DNA from 4 places in the Paenibacillus medicaginis genome. Region 1 is predicted to be linked to each of the others. Evidence: riboswitches for the same ligand, from Rfam matches in the RefSeq annotation. Region 1 holds a riboswitch; each other region holds the start of a gene.

Region 1 (3,205 bases):
GGACGGGGGGATTTCTCTGAAACTAGGCCCTCTAAAAGGCTGGAACAACTACCGGGTTGCTCCGTCCCTTGCGAAGCGGAGCTTCCGCCAGCGGTGGGAGAAACTGGACCGCGAGGTGCGAAGCGCGCTGCCGCAACCGGACCCGGCGCTGCAAAGGCGGATGGAAGCTGTTTTGCGTCAGCGGGAAAGGGGAGAGCGGCATGAATAGCAAGCATCAGGCTTGGCTGGATCGGCTGGAGGACGAATCGCGCGCGAAGCAGGAGCAGTTTATAAACGGCATTGCTGCCAGGCTGAAGCGGCCACGATTGACTGAACCGCCGCCTCATCCGCTGCGGGGTGCGCCGGAGTTCTGGCAGGCGTTCGACTGGAGCGAGCAGGAGCGAATCGACCGCTTTGCCGCCAATTTCAGCAGTGTGGGCGGACATGTGGCCAGACTAGCTACGATGCAGGACGCAGCCTCCTTCATCGCTGACAAGGCAGCCGAAATGGGCGCAAGAGCCATTCTCAGACAGGACCAGCCGGAGCTGGCGGTGCTTGAGCTGGAGTCCGCCATTCCCGGCGCGGACATTTCTGTCTGGAACTCGGATTCTGCGCATTCCTGGAAAGCCAAAGCGGCTGATGCGGACTTCGGTGTTGTTATGGCGGATTATGCTGCTGCTTATACAGGTTCGGTAACCGTGCTTTCTGCACCGCATAAGGGCCGCTCCGTAAGCCTGCTTCCCACCGTACTTATGATTCTTATTCCGGTGGAGCGGCTGAAGACACGGCTGGGTGAAATCCTGATGGAATTTGACCGGGCGGGGCAGGAGCAGCTTCCGGCAGGTATTCACTTTATTTCAGGTCCAAGCCGATCATCGGACATCGAGAATGACCTAACTATAGGCGTTCATGGACCGGGGATTGTCTATGCTTTGATCGTTGGGGCTCGTCTTTCGGACTTGGGTCCGTTATAATGAAATAATCCCGCAGGTGCCCTGGCCGTAAGGTCGGGATTAAAAGGGAATAGGGTGAAAATCCTTAGCGGTCGCGCCGCTGTAACCGGGAAGCCTCCTTCCATACATGTCACTCAGCATGCTGGGGAAGACGGAAGGCAGGCGTCGATCCGGGAGCCAGAAGACCTGCCTGCAGGTTCGCATCAGCCCTTCGCGGTTAAGGAACGGTGTACATAATATGGATCGGGACTCGTACGGGTCTGCGGTCTGTTCTCTTATGTACTCTTGCCCTCAGCCTTTTGCGGTCTGAGGGTTTTTTGGGTCAACATGAAGCCGGACGGGGAGGCTTATGCGAGATCACAGTGCATGGGAGAGGATATGGATGGAGCAAGTGGCAACGAAACGAAGGGTGCTCGGCCAGGTTATGATCTGCAACGGCTGCTGCTGCGGGCGGACAGAAAAGGGGAGGCCAGGAATCCCGCTCGACAGACTGAAGAGCAGATGGAAGGAAGAGAAGCTGCTCAAAAGCATCCAGCTGACGATTACAGGCTGTCTTGGCCCCTGTGATATCGCCAATGTCGTATCGATTCAGACGCCGGACGGTCCGGTGTGGTTCGGGGGTATTGAAGAGGAAGCTCTGTATGACGATTTGCTGGAATGGGCAATTGCCTCGCGGAATCAGGACAAGCTGCTGGAGCTGCCTGCCAATCTTATGCCTTACCGGTTCGAGCGTTTTCAGTAGAAACAACAAAAAAACAGACACATTTAGCTCACCGCTTTCAGGTGGGCTAATTGTTCGTTGGAAATAAAGGCTGGGTTGCAGAAGTTTTTAATTGCTACGGCATGCCCCTTTTGCATTTTTTGCCGTTTAATGAATGAAACGAGCCATAACTTGACAGCGTAAATAGGGAAGGGAATGACGGTACAACTAAAGCCGGATAAAAATCCTCTGTTATAACCGAAACTTAGGTTTAAAACAGGAAGTTTGCCGTAATGAACATACTATTTATAAGAAGGGAGAAGTACTGTTGGAATCCATTTGGCTGGAGTATGCATGGGCATTACTGATTCTTATTGGATTGGAGGGCTTACTGTCAGCGGATAATGCTCTTGTTCTGGCGGTTATCGCGAAGCATTTACCGGAGGACCAGAAGAAGAAAGCCATTAATTATGGGATCATTATGGCGTTTGTTTTTCGCTTCGTCGCTCTGTTTGCGATATCGTTTATTGCTAATGTATGGCAAATACAGGCGATCGGGGCTGCTTATCTGTTATACCTCGGGTTAAAGCACATCATCAAAGCGCGTTTCGGCAAGAAAAACGAGAATATTCGCGAGGACGTGAAGAAAGATGCGGCAGGAAAAGGCTTTTGGCCAACCGTAGGAAAAATTGCTCTCGCGGATCTCGCCTTTGCGATTGATTCCATCCTTGCTGCCGTGGCTCTGGCACTGGGTCTCCCGGATTCACCGCTTGGGGATTTCGGTGGTATGGATGGAGGACAATTTATCGTTGTCCTGCTTGGCGGAATCGCCGGGCTCATCCTGATTAAGTTCGCGGCTACATGGTTTGTAAAGCTGCTCGCTCAACGGCCGGCACTGGAGACCACGGCCTATGCAATTGTGGCATGGGTCGGTGTCAAGCTTGCTGTGATTACCCTGGCCCATGAAGATATTGGGGTGTTGGATCATCAATTCCCGCATAGTACAGGCTGGACCCTTGTCTTTTATGGTGTCTTGGTTGCGATAGCGCTTCTCGGATGGTTTGCGCCATCCAATAAAAAACAGTCACAGGCTGATGTGCCCTAGGATGCAACAGGGTGCATGTTGGCATTAAGCCACAGCCTCACAGAAGGAGAGCCGTCTGAAGCGGTTCTCCTTCTGTGATTTGACTCCATTTTCCCAATGCTGAATAATTAGAGTTACGTTACGGGTAAATAACAATGGGCCGTACAAATTCGCCTTGCGCGGGGAGAGATGATATGTACCAGTACATAGATGAAACCTATAGAGAGGTTGATTTCAGCAACAAGGATCTAAGAGAAGGAGAGCTGATCCGCTGTATCTTTATCCGCTGCCGCTTTAGAGCTGCTTCCCTGGAGGAAATCACCACAGAAGGCTGCCGTTTTGAGGAATGTGATTTTAGCGGCGCACAGTTGAATGCGTCCATCCATACGGAATCGGCCTTTGTGAACTGCAGGTTTACGGAAGCGAATCTGTTCGTCGCCAAATTTGAGCAGTGTAAAATGACGGGCTCGGACTTTGTAAAAGCCAGTC
Region 2 (3,205 bases), on a different contig from region 1:
GCCCGCGCGATAAGAACACGCTGCTTTTCTCCACCTGACAGAGTTGAGAAGCTGCGGCCCGCGTCCTGCAGCATTCCGACACGTTCCAGCGCCTGCTCCACCAGCCTCAAATCCTCCCCGCTATCCGGCTGATACCACTTTTTATGAGGATTACGTCCCATCATGACCATGTCCTTGACGAAGAAATCGAAGGCGACCGGCGCTTCCTGGCTCACTACAGCGATCTGCCGGGCTGTCTCTCGATGCGATATGGAATGCAGGTTCTGTCCGTCAATCGAAATCCGGCCGGAATCAGGCTGCAGGACACGGTAAATATTTTTCAGAAGAGTGGATTTCCCGCTGCCGTTTGGCCCGATCAGCCCGACAAGCTCGCCCTTCCGCACATGCAGCAGAATTGAATCAATCAACCGCTTGTCCTGCACACTGTAGGAGACTCCTTCAACCGACACATTCATTTACCGTTCCCTCCAAATGAGTATGTACTTCTGCGCAGCAGCCAGATGAAGAACGGCCCCCCGCATAAGGCTGTGACGATGCCAATCGGCAGCTCCTCCGGTGCCAGCACGAGCCGTGCGGCCACATCAGCCCAGATCATAAATATCGCACCAAGCAGCATGCTTAACGGCAGTACCCGGCGATGATCGGAACCGGTCATCATCCTGGCGATGTGTGGAATCATCAACCCAACGAAGCCGATAGAACCGCTTACAGAGACAATCGTGCCTGTCATCAGAGCCGCAATAACGACAAGTAAAATACGGAACGCGGCAATGTTGACACCCAGGGTCACTGCCGCCTCCTCCCCCATAAGCAGGGAATTCAGCGAACGATGCAGGGACAGCAGCACTGCAGCCCCCAGAGCAATGATAAGGGCAGGAGCGGTCAGATGCTCCCATTTCGCACCGGTCAGACTGCCCATCATCCAATACATTGCGGAGCGGATGCCATCCGCATGGGGGGCCAACGTGACGATAAAGTTAGTGGCAGCTGACAGCATCATGGAAGTGACAATACCGGACAGCAGCAACCTCGTCGTTGAAATCTCTCCACCGACTTTGGCAAGGACGAACACGAGCACCATTGCAAGTAATGAACCAATAAATGCGGAAAGGGGTAGCGTGTATGTCCCGAGAAAGCGGAAGGCGCCGAAAATAATCACAAGCACCGCCGCTGTGGACGCCCCCGAAGAAACACCCAGGATGTAGGGATCAGCCAGCGAGTTTCGTGTCAGTGCTTGAATAGCCGCTCCTGTGACAGCCAGACCCGCTCCGATGACAGCTCCCAGCAAAACTCGGGGGAACCGGATATTCCACACAATATGCTCCTGCGCTTTCGTCCACGATCCATCCATCCAGCTATCCAGGAGAGGTAGATGGGAAAAGGCGATGTTCCACACCTGTACAGGATGAATCTGTACGGGGCCAAGCATGACAGCGATGGTAATGGAAGCGGTAAGAACAACCGTCCATACGAACAAATGAACCACAAACCATGCCGGTTCAGCCCTGAGTCCTCCATTTTGTTGTTCGTTCATTGAACTCCTTTCCTTCCTTTGTGCTAAAAAGGAGATTATAAGAATGCACAGCAAAAAAGCACCCTCAAGTTTATGAGAGTGCCTGTACTGGATCAGTGAAACGCGCAGGGCCGTTTCCAGCCTGCCAGTTTCATCACCTTGCCAGGAAATGAAAGCAGCAGTAAGAAAAGCCCGACGACATCATCGTGAACCGTGCCGGCCACCCCCTATCCGCGTAGGTTCGTGACAATCCAAGAAGCAGGCAGGTCTCCTGACTTGCGGATCGTCGCCGTCTGCGGTCTTCCCATCGAATAACGACAGTGACCATGAACTTGCAGACAGGCTCCTCGCATACAGTGGCGGGACCGTGCCGGATTTGCACCGGCTTCCCTTTTAAGACGGGGCTGCGTTTTCACACACCTCGTCACCTGCTCTTTTAAAATATTAAAATATGAGATAAAAACAATACAATGTTAGCATGAACAGATGTGGATGTCCATTTCTTTAAACAACGCCAAAAGGGTCAAGCATACCTTTCCGCAAGCGATTCACTTATAATGTCAAGGCCTTCCTCCAGCTGCTCGTCGGTAATGACCAGCGGGGTCAGGAAGCGGATCACATTGCCGTGAACGCCGGCGGTCAGCAAAATAACACCTTTGTTATAAAACGAGCGGACCAGGTTGGCCGCAAACGCTGCGGCAGGCTTGCCACTGGATGGATCCGTAAATTCAACGGCGCACATCGCTCCGAGGCCACGGACATCACCGAGGATGGGGTACTGTTTCTGCAGCTTGTCAAAATGTTCCCTGATCCGCAGTCCGATCTGCCCGGCCCGTTCGCAAAGGTTTTCCCGTTCCATCTGGTCAATAACGGCAAGAGCAGCCACGCATCCCAACGGGCTGCCACCGTAAGTCCCCCCGATTTCACCAGGATTGGGCGCATCCATGATATCCGCCCTTCCGACAACTGCGCTGATTGGCAAGCCCGCAGCGAGCGATTTGGACAAAGTGATCAGATCAGGCTCGATGCCAAAATGCGTGCTGGCAAACATCGCACCCGTGCGGCCAAAACCGGTCTGGATTTCATCCGCAATGAAGAGAATGCCATGCTGCCTGCACAGTTCATACACGCCCTGGACAAAAAGCTTCGGCGGTACAATAAAGCCCCCTTCTCCCTGAACCGGTTCCATAATGACCGCCGCCAGTTCCTCAGGCGCAGCCTCAGTCAGCAGAAAGTCCGCAAACTGGTCGAGACAGAAACGCGCATAATCCTCCTCGCTCATGGTCTCCGGACGATAGTACGGGTAAGGATAAGGGGCTTTGTACGTAGCCGGAGCGAACGGGCCCATCTGAAATTTATACGGCCGCACCTTGCTGGTCAAGCTCATGCCCAGCAGCGTACGGCCATGAAAGCCGCGTGTAAAGGAGACGATCCCGGGCTTTCCCGTATATTTGCGGGCGATTTTCACGGCGTTTTCCACCGCTTCGGCCCCGCTGTTCAGCAGCACCGCTTTTTTGGCAAAGGAGCCCGGCGCAAGCGTCGCCAGCTTCTCGGCCAGCTCAACATATGGCTCATACATGCCGACATGAAAGCATGTATGCAGAAACCGCTCCGCCTGCCGCTGCACGGCCTGCACGACCGCCGGCGGGCAATGGCCGGCATTCATCGTGCCAATCGCACCGGCGAAATCGA
Region 3 (3,205 bases), on a different contig from region 1:
AAGGAGGTCCTTGCCCCGTACAGCACCCGTGACAGCACACAGCGTCCCAGTTGATCCGTTCCCAAGGGGTACTGCCTGTCCGGAGGATGCAGCACCTTCGTGAAGTCTGTTGCAAAGGGATCATGGGGAGCCAGTAAAGGTGCGACTATGGCCAGCACCAGCCATAGTCCGGCCAGTCCTAACCAGATGGAGAATAGCCGCTGCTGTATCCATAACTGTGCCAGTTGCTGTATCAGCATTCTCATTTATACGTCCTCTCCAAGTCTGAGCCGCGGGTCCCGGAGATGTGTCCATACATCCACGACCAAATTAATAGATACATAGATGACGGCCATCCAGATGACATAGCCCTGAATCAGCGGATAGTCACGTGCGATGATCGCCTCCAGCGCTAACTGACCCACACCCGGCCAGCCGAACACACTCTCTATGATCGCTGCGCCGCCAAGTAAAGTGCCTGCAGACATCCCGAGCAAAGTCATTAGCGGCAGCAGTGCATTCGGCAGAACATACCGCAGCATGATCGTGCCCTCCCGCACACCGCGCGCCTTAGCCCCGATCACATAATCCTGGGACATTTCCTCCAGCAGCACCGTGCGAATCTGCCTGCTATACTGTGCAATCAACGGCACAGCCAGCGTACAGGCTGGGAGGATCAGGCTGCGGACTCCTGAACGTCCCATGACCGGCAGCAGCTGCAGCTTGACTGCGAAGAGCAGCATTAGCAACAGCCCTAGCCAGAAGCTCGGCATGGAAAGCCCTGCAAAGGAAAACACACGGATAAAATAGTCCTTTGCACGATTCGGTTGCATTGCAGCTGTCATCCCTAGCGGAAAGGAGATCAGCACCACCAGCAGCAGAGCGGCACCGGCCAGTTCCAGCGTAGCAGGCATTCTGGACAGCAGGACCTCTGTCACCGGATATCCGTATTTATAGGACATGCCAAAATCACCGGTCAGCGCACGCAGGACCCATGAGCCATACCGCACAAGGAAAGGCTCGTCCAGCCCCAGCTCCGTCCGCACCTGTGCGACCAGTTCCTCTGAGGGAGTAACTCCTGTAGACATCAGCATCAATCGTGCAGGATCACCTGGCGACAGGTAGGTGAGCAGGAAGGTCAGGAACGAAATGCCCAGCAGCACGGCGGCCAGCTGAAGCAATCTGTGGACAATATATCGGCTCACGCCATTCGCCGTCCTTTCCTGAGGGTAGTAAATACTGCTGCGTAACAGCATGTTGAAAAATACACAAGCAAAAAGAGCGACTTCTCCCGTGTAGAAACGGAAAAAAAGTCGCTCCAAATAGACTGATTTTCAATGAAAATCGGACTCCTGTAACACCTTCCTATCTTCCGTAGGCATTGCTGTGTTGTCGAACGGGCAGGTCTCCTGGCTCCAGAATCATCATCCTTGCAGCGGCCTTCCCGGGTTATAAACCCAGTGGCACTTGCTGCGACTCCTCTGTTACAGTGGCGGGACCGCGCCGGTATTACACCGGACTTCCCTATTAAGCAGCCATCCTTGTAGATGGAGCACCCAGTTCCATGTATGCAGTTGATATGTTTTACAAGTGTAAAGCAGCCTCATTTCAGTATAACGGGCGGGCCTGAAATGGGCAAAGCTTTTCTGCTTCTTTTACTTTGCAGTCGGCCAGCTTCAAGACTGTGCTGTTCCATTGGACTTTTTACGTTGCATGAACATCTATGACTACGTATAGTATATATGTAAGCTATTTCTTTTAAGGAGAGTGAATGATCATGGCCCGCACCAAGACTCAAAAGGCCATAACCCAAGCAGAGCGAGCGGGAAAGCGCAGCTTTGCGGACAATCGGAAAACGAATGACCAGTACGGCGCTCTGTCGCAGCACGTACGAACTACCCCCACCAAGCTGGAAAAACTGCATAAAATCAAGCATAAAAAGCGGATCGGAGACGATGGCGCTTTTTTTCGTTTTGGGGAAAATTTGGCGTAGCTCTCCTACAGCAGGGCGGAAAGATGGTATCCTATGTATAATCCATACCGTACAGGAGTGAGCCGTCATGACATTAGCCCGCACCGGAGAGATCATTCCCAGAGAGAAAGTGAACCTGGACAAAAAATACCCGATTTACATTGCAGACACCATCGGCGTCAGCTCCCCATACCAGAAGCTGCACTGGCATGATGTGCTGGAGATCAATTATATTAAGTCCGGCTCCGGATACTACATCATTAACGGTAAAAGGTTTGAATTCCAGCAGGGAGACATTCTGTTGATTAATTCGAATGATCTGCACTGCGCGTATGAAGTGAAGGACCTTGTCATCATGGTCATTGAATTTGATATGTCCTGGTTTGTCAGCAGCCTGCGTTATGATCCGGAGATTCTTTCCCCTTACAAGGATATGGGCAGCCATTTCACCAACCTGCTTGACCGCACTTCGCCGCATATCGGGGAGCTGCGTACGCTTTTGCTGGAGATGCAGCAGGAGCATGAGCAAGCCCGTCCATCGTATATTTCCCTGGTGTATGCCCACTTGCTGCGCTTTCTTTCCTGTGTGAACCGTTATTTCCGTCTGGAAGACGCCAGACAGTGCAGCAGTGCGAACGTCAGCTCGCTTCAGCTTGAAAAAATGCGTCAGGTCATCCACGCCATGGAAGAAAAGCTTTCCCACCCATGGACCCTGGAGGAGCTTGCTGCCATTGTCTACCTCAGTCCGTCCAGGTTCAGCGATATTTTTCGCCGGGCTGTTGGCACTTCTCCCCTGGAATACCTGATTCAGCTGCGTTTGGAGCATGCGCTGATGCTGCTGGAGCAGACGCAGATGAAGATCATGGATGTTGCCATGGAATGCGGCTTCCGCAGCCTGTCCAATTTCAATCATTTGTTCAAAAAGCACATCGGCCAATCCCCGAAGCATGCCAGAATGCGGCAGCATCATACCCCCACGCTTCAAAAATAGCCATTTCCTAATAAAATATCACTCACAGTTGACACCGAAAGATAGGATTCTCCCTCATTGGGTCAATATAATTAAAAATCCAGTAAGATAACGTAACTTTACAGACGTTTAACAGAAGAAATGTATTGTTTTCGCCTTGTAAAATAAGAAGGAAAGACAGGTTGATTGACGCGGTTCTGACAAACAGAAGCCGCAGAGTTCCTGTTAAAGGGGGGGACGTTTCTGCAGAGCGGCGTTCGTACGGAGCGGCAATTGGCGGCCAA
Region 4 (3,205 bases), on a different contig from region 1:
CTCGGCAACGGCCAGCAGCGCTGTACCGACCCACCCTTCCACTCTGTAGCGCACAGGCATTGGCAACGAGGCATCCGGTCCCATACGGATCGTGCCCTCATAACCGCGCACGGTGTATCCGACAATAGCTCCGCGGTACCTCTCCATCGTCTTCGCAAACAATCTGCCCGCCAGGGCGGCGGTATCCGCAACAGCAGCCCGGAAACCCCTGCCGCCCCCGCGGAGCCTGCGCGCCAGCATCATGCTTGCGGCCGTATCCCCCAGCAGGAACAGAAATCTGTACATAATCATCGTCAATTCTATGACCACGGCCGGAAGCCGCAGCTTTTCCATCACCTTCAGCAGACCTGTAAATGGAGTCGTGAGAATCAGAAACAGAAAGCAGGACAGGCACACCCCTACCCGCAGCAAAAGCTCTTCCGCCCGCTCTGCCGCTTCGGGCGTGACCAGAAGCACATGAGTTCCCCAACCCAGCAGCACCATTCCCTGTGCAGGGCCTGGAGCAACCTCAATTAACAGCGCAGGCAGACTCAGTATATAGAAGAGCAGTGAGGCGGCCATCAAGGAAGCATACGGCTTCCATGGAACCCCGCCATACCCTACCGTCCATAGGACGAGCCAAATCCATACGGCCAACTGCACAGGAGGATGTCCGATATAAGCCATTACAAACATCACCGCTGCAAAGCCGCTTTTCCAAAGCGGTGAACAGCTGCTGAGCTTTCCTTGATAAGACAGGGAATCAATCCTTCTGAGCATCTGTCCGGCTGGCGTCCTTTCTCCCTTTGAACAGACCGATGATATAACCGATCAGTCCCGCACCCAACGCAGCCTGCAGAGCAAACAGCATGCTTTCCGTTTCTGGCGGCGGCTCCAGCAGCGGCTGAAACCATGGAGTATAGTGGGGATTGATCTGGGTAATCGCCTCCTCGGCGGCACCGTCCGCGCCTCCGAAGTCGCCACTCACCAGCAGCAGCGGCAGGGCGGCCAGCAGGATGACGGTCAACAGAACCAAGCCTGTTATCGTTCTTGTCTTCATGACGGCTTAGCCTCCTTCATGCCGCGCCTGAGCACGGACAATTCGTTCGGACTATATGCTTTAAGCCATTTCCACAGCATAACCGTCAGCAATCCCTCGCTGAGCGCAAGCGGCAGCTGCGTCACGGCAAAAATGCCGCCAAATTTCAGGAACGATGCCCATACTCCGCCGTGTACGGAAGGAAAGGCAAGGGAAAGCTGCACGGAAGTAACCAGGTAAGTCGTCATGTCGGCTATAGCCGCAGCGGCGAAAACGGCCAACCATTCCTTGCGGGTTGTGTTCATAAGCAGCCTGTACGCTGCATAACCGGCGAATGGGCCGGCCACGGCCATGGAGAACGCATTCGCCCCCAGCGTTGTAATCCCGCCGTGCGCCAGCAGCACCGCCTGGAACAACAGCACAATGGAGCCAATCACGCTCATGGGCAGGGGCCCGAGCAGCACTGCGCCCAGTCCCGTTCCGGTTGGATGAGAGCTGCTGCCCGTCACGGAAGGCAGCTTCAGGGCAGACAGTACAAATGTAAACGCCCCCGCCAATCCAAGCATCAGCTTCAGCTCAGGGGCTTCTTTCGTCAGTCGAGTTACACTGCGGACACCAAAAGCGAAGAAAGGAAGAAATAGAATCCACCAAAACAACGCCCAACCGATGGGCAAAAATCCCTCCATGATATGCATGGCATAGACCTCTTGCGGGCTCACCGCCAGAAAATACAGCGTAAATGCGGTAATCAACAGCCCCAACCCAATGCCTCTACCCCGTTTAAACAACTTATCCACCCCTTTCATATTCACAGGCTCAAAAAAGCCCCATCCTTAGAGGATGGGGCTTGCATGTACGCAATTCAGTCACCGTCAGCCAGGCAACCTTAAACAAGGCTCCTTTACGCATAGCTTGCCCGATATCCCCGGTCAACAAGAAGATGAAAGCTTCACATCCTCCTCTTCATCCATGGATGAAAAATGTTCCGGAACATCGGGAGCCCCGCGCAGGCTCGTCCACCGATTCGTACACCACTCCTTTCCGCGAAGGATTACGGTGCATATAGGCAAGGTAGGTCTCCTGGCTTTGGATCATCAGTCTTCTTCGTCTTCCCCGGGTCTGATTCGAGTGACATATTAAAGAAAAAAAACCTCCCCATTACAGTGGCGGGACCGCTCGGGATTTGCACCCGATTCCCTGTTACCCTTTGCCCCTTGGCAAAGGCACCCTGCCTGGTCGCTTATTCGATTGTGAGTCCATCATAACCCTGCCTTCGCGGAAAGCGCAAGCACGAAAAACATGAGATGCAGGTTCGATTCAGCCTCATCAAACGGTTTCCGCGTCGCCGGTCTGCTGAAGCAGCAGCCCGTTAGGGGAGCACATTCTCTCGACCAGCGCTCCGGCATCCTCCTCAAGGATGATCAAATCCAGATGCGTTCGACCCGCAAATCCCTCCTGCACGCTGTGGCGGATTAATTCCATTAGCGGGTTGTAGTAGCCGTTTACATTTAAAAGTCCGACAGGTTTGCTGTGCAGGCCGATTTGCGCCCAGCACAGCACCTCAAACAGCTCTTCAAAGGTGCCGATTCCGCCCGGAAGCGCAATAAAACCGTCGGCCATTTGGTGCATTGTGGCCTTACGTTCATGCATGTCCCTGACCTCAATAAACTCCGTCAGCCCCTCATGCACAATTTCCCGCCGGAACAATGCCGTGGGCATAATGCCGGTCACCTGTCCGCCCTTGGCAAGCGCGGCATTGGCAGCCGTGCCCATAAGTCCAAAGCTTGAACCCCCATAGATCAGACGCAGCCCGTTGCGGGCGATATGCTCCCCGAGCCGGGCTGCCTGCTCCTTGTACTCCGAAGCCACTCCATCGTTAGAGCCTGCAAACACACAAATCGACCTCATGATTCAACACCTCTCTCTATCCATATTCAGCAACGGCATCCATTAGTTATCTAATTTCAACTTTCTCGTTGTATCATAATAGAACTTGCGGCCTGTGAAAAGGAGAGCAGTAACCCGATGCCTTATTTTAACACTTTTCCAAACTCTGCTTTGACTCTTTGAAGATCAGAGGAACTATATTTTTTTGACTTATAGGATAATTACTTAAAACTTAATATTTTTCCCTGATCCATGCAAACTATTCAATTTGTGACCATTTCGACAAAATATTTTTGTTTT

What was found. Region 1 has a riboswitch for cobalamin ahead of ACE5LO_RS03075 ((2Fe-2S) ferredoxin domain-containing protein). Riboswitches for the same ligand answer to the same signal wherever they lie in the genome.
Region 2: it holds a riboswitch for cobalamin, as region 1 does, so the genes downstream of both, ACE5LO_RS09935 (FecCD family ABC transporter permease) here and ACE5LO_RS03075 ((2Fe-2S) ferredoxin domain-containing protein) in region 1, are expected to answer to the same signal.
Region 3: it holds a riboswitch for cobalamin, as region 1 does, so the genes downstream of both, nikB (nickel ABC transporter permease) here and ACE5LO_RS03075 ((2Fe-2S) ferredoxin domain-containing protein) in region 1, are expected to answer to the same signal.
Region 4: it holds a riboswitch for cobalamin, as region 1 does, so the genes downstream of both, ACE5LO_RS06170 (energy-coupling factor ABC transporter permease) here and ACE5LO_RS03075 ((2Fe-2S) ferredoxin domain-containing protein) in region 1, are expected to answer to the same signal.

Annotation. Positions count from the first base shown of each region.
Region 1 is NZ_JBHIRY010000002.1:112,629-115,833, forward strand. It holds gene ACE5LO_RS03065 (LutB/LldF family L-lactate oxidation iron-sulfur protein) at 1-208, shown strand, start outside; gene ACE5LO_RS03070 (LutC/YkgG family protein) at 201-953, shown strand; cobalamin riboswitch at 951-1,140, shown strand; gene ACE5LO_RS03075 ((2Fe-2S) ferredoxin domain-containing protein) at 1,315-1,674, shown strand; gene ACE5LO_RS03080 (MeeY/MeeF family manganese export membrane protein) at 1,961-2,737, shown strand; gene ACE5LO_RS03085 (pentapeptide repeat-containing protein) at 2,911-3,205, shown strand, end outside.
Region 2 is NZ_JBHIRY010000007.1:140,445-143,649, reverse strand. It holds gene ACE5LO_RS09940 (ABC transporter ATP-binding protein) at 1-455, opposite strand, end outside; gene ACE5LO_RS09935 (FecCD family ABC transporter permease) at 452-1,534, opposite strand; cobalamin riboswitch at 1,758-1,960, opposite strand; gene gabT (4-aminobutyrate--2-oxoglutarate transaminase) at 2,037-3,205, opposite strand, start outside.
Region 3 is NZ_JBHIRY010000015.1:51,327-54,531, reverse strand. It holds gene nikC (nickel transporter permease) at 1-245, opposite strand, end outside; gene nikB (nickel ABC transporter permease) at 246-1,184, opposite strand; cobalamin riboswitch at 1,362-1,555, opposite strand; gene brfA (ribosome rescue factor BrfA) at 1,757-1,972, shown strand; gene ACE5LO_RS15740 (AraC family transcriptional regulator) at 2,040-2,942, shown strand.
Region 4 is NZ_JBHIRY010000004.1:136,962-140,166, forward strand. It holds gene cbiQ (cobalt ECF transporter T component CbiQ) at 1-759, opposite strand, end outside; gene ACE5LO_RS06165 (energy-coupling factor ABC transporter substrate-binding protein) at 743-1,039, opposite strand; gene ACE5LO_RS06170 (energy-coupling factor ABC transporter permease) at 1,036-1,806, opposite strand; cobalamin riboswitch at 2,072-2,264, opposite strand; gene ACE5LO_RS06175 (LOG family protein) at 2,345-2,926, opposite strand.